One region of the Microbacterium sp. Ag1 genome, then DNA from elsewhere that is predicted to be linked to it. Evidence: predicted binding sites of a transcription regulator. Region 1 holds the regulator's gene; the other holds the start of a gene.
What was found. Region 1 encodes LexA, which represses DNA repair genes until DNA is damaged. Its sites were predicted from a motif close to TCGAACANNTGTTCGA; they were not measured.

Region 1 (5,424 bases):
TTCGGGGTGCGGGAGGTGACCTCACGGAGAAGGTCGAGGTTCGGACCGCGGAGGGTTCCGTCCTTCGTGACGTCGGTGACCACGTAGCGGCTGCAGCCGGCGTCTTCGAGGCGGTCGAGCACCTCCCAGAGGTCCCCGCCCTCCTTGGTCCATCCGCGGGCGGCGAGCGTCGTTCCGCGCACATCGAGACCGACGGCGATCGCCTCGCCGTAACGGCCGATCACGTCGGCAGCCCACTCCGGATTCTCCAGCGCCGCCGTGCCCAGGTTGATCCGCGTCGCGCCGCTCTCCAGAGCCGCCTCCAGCGTCGCGTCGTCGCGGATACCACCCGAAAGCTCGATGTTCACGCCCTTAAACTGCTTGATGACCTTGCGCAGGATCGGCGCGTTGCTGCCCCGACCGAAGGCCGCGTCGAGGTCGACCAGGTGGATCCAGGAGGCGCCCTGCGACACCCACTCCCCTGCGGCGTCCAACGGGTCGCCATAGCTGGTCTCGGTTCCGGCCTCGCCCTGAGTCAGTCGGACGGCCTTGCCCCCGGCGACATCGACCGCGGGAAGGAGCGTGAGCGAGGGGGACTGCGCGAAGTCGTTCATGGGGTCCTTGGATCGGGAAGCTCTTCGGCCCGGTGCGGGCACGAGAACCGAGGGTAGTCCGCCGGGCGGCGGGGAACAAAACGGGTGACGTCGGCGGGCGTCGTCAGAGACTCTCGACCCAGTTGCGCAGCAGCTGGATACCTGCTTCGCCGGACTTCTCCGGGTGGAACTGCGTCGCCGACAGCGGGCCGTTCTCCACGGCGGCGAGGAAGGGATCGCCGTAGGTCGTCCAGGTCAGGACGGGTTCCGGGAACGGCGGCATGACATCGAGCTGCCAGGACTGGGCGGCGTAGGAGTGCACGAAGTAGAAGCGCTCCTGCTCGATGCCGCGGAAGAGCACGCTGTCGGAACCGGGCGCGACGGTGTTCCAGCCCATGTGCGGAAGCACCGGCGCGTTGAGCTCGGTGACGGCTCCGGGCCACTCTCCGAGCCCAGCGGTATCACGCCCACGCTCGACGCCGTGCTCGAACAGCACCTGCATCCCGACGCAGATGCCGAGGACCGGACGGCCACCGGCCAGACGGCGGTCGATGATCTCGTCGCCTCCGTGCGCACGCAGGGCATCGCGAACCGCCTGAAACGCGCCGACGCCGGGAACGACCAGGCCGTCAGCCTCGAGGGCGGTGGTGCGGTCGCGCGTCAGCACGGCGTCGGCACCGGCAGCCACGAGAGCCTTGACGGCCGAGTGGACGTTGCCCGACTCGTAGTCGAACACCGCGACGCGAGGAGCCGACGTCACAGCGCGCCCTTGGTGGACGGAATGCCGTCGACGAGCGGATCCAGCGCCTTGGCCTGACGGAACGCACGCGCGAACGCCTTGTACTCCGCTTCCGCGATGTGATGCGGGTCTCGGCCGCCGAGCACACGCACGTGCACCGTGAGAGCGGCATTGAACGTGATGGCTTCGAAGGAGTGGCGGACGAGCGACCCTGTGAAGTGTCCGCCGATCAGGTGGTGCTCGAACCCCTCGGGCTCCCCCGTGTGCACGAGGTACGGGCGGCCCGAGATGTCGACCACGGCCTGCGCGAGCGCCTCGTCGAGGGGGACGAGGGCGTCTCCGTACCGGGAGATGCCGGACTTGTCGCCGAGGGCTTCGAGGATCGCCTGTCCGAGCACGATCGAGACGTCTTCCACGGTGTGGTGTGCGTCGATGTGGGTGTCACCGGAGGCGCGCACGGTGAGGTCGGTCAGCGAGTGCTTCGCGAACGCCGTGAGCATGTGGTCGAAGAAGGGCACCGAGGTGTCGATGTGGCTCGCGCCGGTCCCGTCGAGGTTCAGCTCGAGCTCGACGGTGGACTCCGACGTGCGGCGCACACGGCTCGCGGTGCGCGGGGTCGGTGCGGAAGTGCTCATGAAGCCGATCCTATCGAGGCCAGAGCATCGAGGAACGCGGTGGTCTCGGCCTCGGTGCCCGCGCTCACCCTCAGGTGTCCTGGGATGCCGACATCGCGTACCAGCACCCCCTGGTCGTACAGCTGCTGCCAGATGGCCTTCGGGTCGGAGACTCCACCGAACAGCACGAAGTTCGACCAGGATTCGTGCGGCTGGTAACCCAGCGCCTCGAGAGTCGCCGTGATGCGGTCGCGCTGCTCGACGATCTCCTCGACCATGCCGAGCATGACGTCGGCATTGCGCAGCGCCGCGATGGCCGCCGCCTGGGTGAGTGCGCTCAGGTGGTAAGGCAGACGCACCAGCCGCAGCGCGTCGATGAACGCCGGGTCGGCCGCGAGATACCCGACACGGGCCCCGGCGAACGCGAAGGCCTTGCTCATCGTGCGCGAGACGGCCAGACGCGGCCGCCCCTCGAGCAGCGTCAGTGCGGAGACCGCGTCATGCGGCGCGAACTCCTGGTAGGCCTCGTCGACGATCACTATGCCCCTGGCAGCCTCGTACACCGCTTCGATGACGTCGAGTCCGAGCGGCGTGCCGGTGGGGTTGTTGGGAGAGCAGAGGATGACCACGTCCGGCTCGGCGGCCCGCACCTGCTCGGCCGCCTCCTCCGGAGTGATGGTGTAGTCGGGCTGACGCGTGCCGGCGATCCACCGCGCACCGGTGCCCTGCGCGATGAGCGGGTACATCGAATAGGTCGGCGCGAACCCGAAAGCCGTGCGACCAGGGCCTCCGAAGGCCTGCAGGATGTGCTGGAGCACCTCATTGGACCCGTTGCCCGCCCAGATCTGCTCGGGGACGAGACCGTGGCCCAGGTACTCCGCGAAAGACTCGCGAAGCGTGGTGAACTCACGATCCGGGTAGCGGTTGACATCACGGATCGCGACGGCGATGTCATCGAGGATGTCGCTCGCCACCGCATCGGGGATCGGATGCGTGTTCTCATTCACGTTGAGCGCGATGGGAAGCGGCGCCTGTGGAGCACCGTATGGCTTCAATCCGCGGAGATCGTCACGTAGCGGGAGATCGTTGAGGGAGAGGGTCACCCTTCCCATGCTAGGCGGCGCTTGAGGTTGATGACGCAAAGTCGCCGCCCCAGAAACTCCTCGTCTGAGCCCTCCGCCGGATCAGCGCGCGTACTGAGCCGGGATCGCCAGAGTCTGCCCGATCTGCAGCTCCCCACCGCGCAACAGGTTCATCCGGCTGATGTCGCCGATCACATCGCGCGGGTCGGCGTCGGGCGCGACGCCGGTGGCGATGGACCAGAGCGTGTCACCGGGCATGACGGTGACGGTCTCGACGCCGACGGGTGCGGTGTCGGCACCCGACGCGACCGCGCTGCCGCCGCTGAGCGCCGCGAACGCGATGCCGGCGGCGAGGGGCACCGACGCCAGGGCGAGCAGTACAGCGCGACCTCGCGTCGTCAGCCGGAGTCTCGTCGAAGGACGGGGCGATGCCGGGATGACTGCTGCGGTGCTGAAGCCGATGCTGCTCATGTGGTGCTCCTTAGCCTGTCCCGGAGCGGTGAGGCTGCCGGGGAAGTTGGCGTAGCGTTCGCATTCACGACTCGGCCGGGAGCCGGGAATGCGAAGCTACGTACCGAAGATATCTTCGAGTTCGAACATCTGTCAAGTATTCTTCGAAACCACATCGGGGAAAGAGGCCGACACGCTCGAACAGATCTTCCAGATCGGCCCGATTCTCGGATACGGTTTCGATAAGGACACCCCACCACGGGCCTCCGACATTCGAAGAGGGACGTCGGATCACGCACTGAAGGAGCACCATGAGCGAGAACTCTGCCGCCGAGTCGGAGGCACCGCGCACGCGCCGCCGGAAGAGCCTCAGCCCGAAGCAGATGGCGATCCTCGAGGTCATCCAGAACTCGATCGCGAACCACGGCTATCCGCCGAGCATGCGCGAGATCGGAGACGCCGTCGGTCTCAAGTCCCTCTCCAGCGTCACCCATCAACTCGGACAGCTCGAGCTGAGTGGCTACCTGCGCCGCGACCCGGGGAAGACCAGGGCGATGGAGGTGCTCATCGATCTGCCGGGCGCCAGCACCGAGAACCCGGCCGACGTCGCGACTCCCGTAGGCGACGCCGCGCTCGTCCCCCTGGTGGGACGGATCGCCGCCGGCGTGCCGATCACCGCGGATCAGCAGGTCGAGGAGATCTTCCCGCTCCCCCGCCAGTTGGTGGGCAAGGGCGACCTGTTCATGCTCAAGGTCTCCGGCGAGTCGATGATCGACGCCGCCATTTGCGACGGCGACTGGGTCGTGGTCCGCTCCCAGAACAGCGCGGAGAACGGCGAGATCGTCGCGGCGATGCTCGATGGCGAGGCGACGGTCAAGGTGCTGCGCCGCCGGGACGGCCACACCTGGCTCCTCCCCCGCAACTCGGCATTCGAACCCATCCTCGGCGACGAGTCCGTCGTCCTCGGCAAGGTCGTGGCGGTGCTCCGCGCCGTCTGACCCTCGATCCGGTCAGCGCAGACCGGGCCTGGTCGTGTCGGTGACCGTCTTCCCTTCGCGCGCTTCCACAGTGGTCGGGCCCACGGCGTGGCCGCACACGCGGTGCGACGCCGCATAGGCTCGAGACATGTCGTCGTCCCCTTACGGTTCCTGGTCATCCCCGTTCTCCGCCGCCTCGGTCGCCGCGTCTTCACCGCGCATCGACGGCGCCCGTTTCGTCGGCTCGGAGATCTGGTGGGGCGAGTCGGTGCCGGCCCAGAAGGGCCGCGTGACGGTGCGGAGCTCCTCCGGAGCCGAGATCCTCCCCTCCCCCTGGAGCGCACGCTCACGTGTGCACGAGTACGGCGGGGGTGCGTGGACGGCGGACGAGCACGGCACGCTCTACTTCGTCGACGCGAACGACCAGCGGGTTCATCGTCTGAGCGTGGGAGGCGAGCCCGTTGCTCTCACCCCTCCCGGGCCCTCCCACGGCGGCCTGCGTGTGCAGTCCGGTCGACTGCTGGCCGTGCGCGAAGACCTCTCCCGCACGCCGCATCTCCGAGCGATCGTCGAGATCCCGCTCGACGGCTCCGCAGCCGAGGATGCGTCCGCGATCACGGTGATCGTGCAGGGCGATGGTTTCTTCGCCCACCCCGCGCTCTCCCCCGACGGCACCCGCGCCGCGTGGGTCGCGTGGGACAGGGGCCGCATGCCGTGGGAGGACGCGCACGTGCAGGTCGCCGAGGTCGGTGAGGACACTCCGCGCACGATCCCCTCACGGGCGGCGCTGCAGCCGGAGTGGCTGAGCGACTCGGAGCTGCTCTTCGCCGATGATCCGGGTGGGCGCTGGGCCCTGCAACGCATCTCCCTGGACGGTGTGGTCCCGGTCGGCACCGCACGGCAGGTCTCACCCTCGGACGCCGACACGGGCTATGGACTCTGGGTCCTCGGCAACCGCTGGTATCAGCTGCTCGACGACGGCCGCGTCGT
Region 2 (5,424 bases), on a different contig from region 1:
ACTCGGCGACGCCGGCGAGCACTGGCACTCCTGGTACGACGTGTCGGCAGTGAGCGGGATCCCCACGCTCCTCACCTTCGCCGCCGGCCCTTTCGGTCGTCGGATGCAGGACCTCGCTGATGCCGAGATCGTCGCCGACGCGGTCAGCGCTCTCCACGTCCTCTACGGAGACGCCGTCGGTGAACCGCTCGCGCACTGGGTCACGCGTTGGGGCGAGGACGAGTTCTCGAACGGCTCGTACTCCCACCTCGCCCTGGGATCGACGCACCACGATCACGATGCTCTGGCGGGCCCCGTCGACGGGGTGCTGCACTTCGCCGGCGAAGCCACCTGGGGCGATGAGCCGGCCACGGTCGGGGCGGCGTTCTACTCCGGCCACCGCGCTGCGGAGCGCATCCTCGATCGCCCGGTCGATCTCGCCGACTTCGCCGCCCGCATCACCGCGCGGGAGCAGACGGTAGGGCGTTGATCGCGCCGATCAGTCGGAACAGATTGCCCACCTGCCGCTGATCCAGGTGCAGGATCAGGCGCGGGAGGTCGAGGTTGTCGGCGTCGGCGACCTCCGGCTGACGCGGGCCCGTCCGCTCGATCCTCCCCGATGACAGCATCGAGCCGAACTCCTCGTTGAGCCGATCGATCTCCTCGTCCGTCGGCTCCGCCTTGAGCCGCAGCACCAGCGCATCGCCCACCCAGCGCAATGAGTCGTAGTTGTGCCAGAAGCCCGTGATCTCCGCCCTGGCCGCATCGACCGAATCCGTGATCACGACGCGATCGAAGTCGCCCTCCGAGATGACCCCGGTCGGGGCGAGATGGTCGTCGATGAAGCTGCGAAGCCCCTGCCAAAAGGTGCCACCCGGCTCGTCGAGCAGAACGATCGGCGTCGGTTCCGCCTTGCCGGTCTGCTGCAGGGTGAGCAGCTCGAACATCTCGTCGAGGGTGCCGAACCCACCCGGCAGGCAGATGAACCCGAGCGATTCCTTGATGAGCATGAGCTTGCGGGTGAAGAAGTACTTCATCGCGACCACGTGGTCCTGGCCGGCCACGAAGCCGTTGGGCTTCTCCTCGAACGGGAGCCTGATCGAGACGCCCAGCGAGAGGGCAGGACCCGCTCCCTCGGAAGCCGCCTGCATGATGCCGGGCCCCGCCCCCGTGACGACCATCCATCCATCCCCCGCGAGGGCCGAGGCGACGTCGCGCGCCGTCAGATACAGCGGATCGTCCTGCCTGGTTCGCGCCGAGCCGAAGACCGTGACCTTGGGGACGCCGCGGAACGGAGCGAAGAGACGGAACGCATCACGCATCTCGGCGAGCGCTGCCGAGGCGATCTTCAGATCGAGGCGGTCGGCGCCGTCCTCCCCCAGAAGGATCGCGGTGCGCAGCATCCGCATCACGAGCCTGCGGTCGGTGTGCACTCCCGCATCGTCGAGGACGGCGTTGATCTCGGCGCTGAGCGCTTCAGGGAGGGGTTCGTCGATCATGCCTCCAGGGTGTCATGCCCCGGGGCGACCGTGGCCTCCTGCCACGCCGTCGCTCAGACTCCGCGGGACTCGTCGACGGCCGCCCGGATCTCGTCGTGCGGGAGCGCGACGCTCCTGTGCCCGTCGCGTCCTGTCATGTCCTGCGCTGCGACGAGTGCGTTCCACACGGCCTCGTCGACGGCCTGCACCGCTGCCGTCAGGAAGGGATCGATCCGCCCCCACGGGATCAGGCGCATGGTCTCGTAGACCTCGTCGCTCCCCTCCGGGAACTGCGACGTGAGCGCACCCTCGTTCGCGGTGGAGAACGCGAGGACGATGTCGCCCGAGAAGTGACTGCCCGCGGTGCCGCTGCGGCCGAGACCCAGGGCTCCCCGACGAGCCAGTGCCGCGCACTGACCGGGAAGGAAGGGGGCGTCAGTGGCGATGACCACGATCGCGGATCCGGCTCCTCCCGGGGCATGTTGGCGCCGCTCCCGAGCGAACCAGTCGTCGTCGCCCATCGGGTTCGGCGCCGACGATCGTGCGCCCAGGTCGATGCTGCCGAGCCGAAGCTCGTCGCGCGCACCGAAGTTCGCCTGGATGAGGACTCCGACGGTGTACTCGGCACCGCCGTACGCCACCGTCCTGGATGCCGTGCCGGTGCCTCCCTTGAAGCCGTAGCAGTTCATCCCCGTCCCTCCGCCGACGTTCCCCTCCGCCGGTGCGGCGGTGCTGGCCGCCTCCAGGGCCGACCACGCGTCCGCCGGCGTGACGTGACCGCCGTTGATGTCGTTGAGGTATCCGTCCCAGGTCTCCCCGACGACGGGCAGCATCCACTGGGCGGCGACGTGCGGGGCGACCTGCGCCACCCAGGAGTCGATACCGCTGTGCACGGCTCCGACCGCATGCGAGCTGGTGATCCCGATCGGCATGGACAGCGATCCGGACTCGTCGATCCATGCGCGGCCGGTGAGCTCGCCGTTCCCGTTGAAGGCGTGGACGGCCGCAGCACAGGGCACGCCCACTCCCTCGCGGCCCCGGGGCAGGACGGCGGTGACCCCGGTGCGGACGGCGTGCGCCCCCTCCCCCGCGACCATGGTGCGATATCCGACGGCCACACCGGGGACGTCGGTGATCGCGCCGTGGGTGCCGCTGCGTCCCGCGAACGGGACCCCCAGATCCCTTGCCCTGATACGCCTGCGCGACGACTCCGACGCCGATGAGGAAACCACCATGTACTCCACTCTGACCTGAACGTATGTTCAGAGAGTACGTCACCCAACGCATGTTTTGCTTGACTTAACCCGTCTTTGCCTTTTGAATCACTGTTCAAGATCTCGTACCGTCCGATACGCACCCTTCCGACAGCAGATTCCGGAGCCGCAGATGTCTCAGCCGAATCCCTCCGTCCCCACGACCACGACAACGACGCTCGCCCAGCGGCGCCTCGGAGTCTGGGCGATCGTCTTCTTCGTGGTCTCCGCCGCAGCTCCCCTCACGGTCGTCGCCAGCGCTGCAGCCACGGACTTCCGTCTCGCCGGCATCGGCGGCCCGGGCGCGATGCTCGCCAGCGGTGTCGTGCTGATGCTGTTCGCCTTCGGTTTCACCGCCATGTCGAGGTATGTGCGCAACACCGGCGCCTTCTACGTCTACGGCGCTCGAGGACTCGGCAAACCCGTCGGCATCGGCATCGTGTTCGTGACGATCTTCTCCTACACCGCCCTGTGCATCTGCTTCTACGGCTTCGTCGGGTTCTTCGGGGAGATGACGTTCTCCGCACTCTTCGGCATCGATCTGCCCTGGACCGTCTACGCGCTGCTGGCGCTCGTCATCGTCGGGGTGCTCGGCTACCGCAAGATCGATGTCGGTGCCAAGGTTCTGGGCGTCCTGCTCACGGCCGAGGTCGCCATCCTGCTCGTCCTCGCAATCGCCGTGCTCGCCTCGGGCGGCCCCGAGCCGATCTCGTTCGCCTCCTTCGCGCCCGAGAACGTCTTCTTCGCCGCCGGGAGCGGCGCGCTCTTCGTCTTCGGGTTCGGTGCCTACCTCGGCTTCGAGAGCACGGCGATCTACGCCGAGGAGGCGCGGGATCCGGCACGCACCGTGCCGATCGCGACATACATCTCGATCGCGTTCCTCGGCGTCTTCTACGCCTTCACGTTCTGGATCCTCACGGTCGCCTTCGGCATCGAGGGCGTGCTGCGCCTCGCCCTGCAGGACGACTTCCAGGACATGGTCTTCCACGCCGGCGACGCGTACCTGGGCGCCTGGGCGTCCGTGACGATGCGGGTGCTGATCGTCACGAGCTTCTTCGCCTGCCTCCTCGCGTTCCACAACGCCAGCTCCCGGTACCTCTTCTCGCTCGGACGGGAGCGTCTGCTGCCGTCGTGGCTCGCGCAGACCCAGCCGACGACGCAGGCACCTCACCACGCAAGCCTCGTGATCTCGATCGTGTCGCTCGTGGCCATCGCGGTGACGATCATCAGCGGAGCGGATCCCTTCCTCGGCTTCGCGCTCCCTGTGTACTCGATCGGCGTGGCCGGGTTGGTCTTCGCCCAGGCCGTGGCCGCCATCGCCGTGGTCGGTTTCTTCCTGAGAGGGCGGCGAGGCCACAGCATCTGGCGGGTACTGGTCGCACCGGCGCTCGGGGCGCTCGGTCTGATCGTCGGATTCGTCCTCATCGCGACCAACTTCGATCTCGTCACCGGTCTCCAGGGGCCCGTCAACCTCGCGCTCCTCGCCCCCACCCCCGCCCTGTTCGTGGCCGGCATCGTCGTCGGGATCGTCCTGAAGCGACGTCGTCCCCGCCACTATGCTGAACTCACCACGCTCGTTCCCGACGACGAGTAGCGCCAGGCGCGAGGAGGATACGTGGCCGAGCAGCGCAAGCACGCCACCCGACGGGCGGAGCTCATCTCCGCGACCAGGCGCGTCGCCGGGCGCAGCGGTCTCCTCGGCACGAACGTGCGCGCGGTCGCCGCGGAGGCCTCGGTCAGCGCGGGGAGCGTGCTGTACTACTTCTCCACCTTCGACGAGCTGATGTATGCGACCGTCGAGGGTGTCCTGGAGGAGATGTACGAGAGACGACGCGCACTCGCCGAGAACGAGCCCGACCCGGCGAAGCGTCTGGTCGCTCTCGTCACGGCCGGGATCCCGGACGAGATCAGCGACCATCTGCGCATGGCGTACGAGAGCATCCCCCTGCTGCGGGAGCAGCCTCAGTACCGTCCCCTGCACCGCTCCATCGTCGAACGGCAGGTCGCGCTCTACAGATCGACGATCGAGATCGGCACGGCGCTCGGCACCTTCCGCCCCACCGCCGACCTCACCGTGATCGCACGGAACATCGTCGCTCTCGAGGACGCGTACGACCTCTACCCGCTGATCGGCGTCGAGCTGGGAGCGCAGACGTACCGGTCGAACATCCTCTCCTACGCCCGCACTGCCCTCGACTGCGACTTCGGCGCCTGAGCCCCGCCGTCCGCTCGTCTGCCTTCGGCGATGTCGAGCACGGCGGCTGCTCCCTGTCAATGCCCGTGTGCCCGCACGCTCCGCACGGCACGCTGACGTCATGACGGAGATCACAGGACCCGAAGCCCTCGCCCGCATCGCCGAACTCGTGGAGGACATCGACATCACGATGCTCACCACGACCGACGACGACGGCAACCTCGTGAGTCGGCCGATGTCGACCAGGCAGATGGACGACGCGGGCGACATCTGGTTCTTCACCGCTGAGGACACCGAGAAGGTCCACAGGGCCCGAAAGCACCACGACGTGGGCCTCGCCTACTGCGATGCCAAGGGCATGCGATACGTGTCGGTCGCCGGCACCGCAGAAGTGGTGCACGACCGCGCCAAGATGGAGGAGCTCTACTCCGCGTCCCTGGAGATCTGGTTCGCGGACGGCCTCGACACCCCGGGCATCGCCCTCCTCAAGGTCACGCCGAAGGTCACCGAGTTCTGGGAG

Region 2: the regulator LexA is predicted to act here: its motif matches at 2,708-2,723, upstream of AAY78_RS10530 (DmpA family aminopeptidase).

Annotation. Positions count from the first base shown of each region.
Region 1 covers NZ_LBCR01000032.1:306,589-312,012, reverse strand. Annotated here, with positions in the region: gene priA (bifunctional 1-(5-phosphoribosyl)-5-((5-phosphoribosylamino)methylideneamino)imidazole-4-carboxamide isomerase/phosphoribosylanthranilate isomerase PriA) at 1-593, opposite strand, end outside; gene hisH (imidazole glycerol phosphate synthase subunit HisH) at 697-1,332, opposite strand; gene hisB (imidazoleglycerol-phosphate dehydratase HisB) at 1,329-1,946, opposite strand; gene AAY78_RS14650 (histidinol-phosphate transaminase) at 1,943-3,028, opposite strand; gene AAY78_RS14645 (LysM peptidoglycan-binding domain-containing protein) at 3,110-3,478, opposite strand; gene lexA (transcriptional repressor LexA) at 3,769-4,455, shown strand; gene AAY78_RS14635 (S9 family peptidase) at 4,583-5,424, shown strand, end outside.
Region 2 covers NZ_LBCR01000030.1:60,130-65,553, reverse strand. Annotated here, with positions in the region: gene AAY78_RS10540 (flavin monoamine oxidase family protein) at 1-469, shown strand, start outside; gene AAY78_RS10535 (TIGR00730 family Rossman fold protein) at 438-1,478, opposite strand; gene AAY78_RS10530 (DmpA family aminopeptidase) at 1,532-2,692, opposite strand; gene AAY78_RS10525 (APC family permease) at 2,844-4,304, shown strand; gene AAY78_RS10520 (TetR family transcriptional regulator) at 4,326-4,925, shown strand; gene AAY78_RS10515 (pyridoxamine 5'-phosphate oxidase family protein) at 5,026-5,424, shown strand, end outside.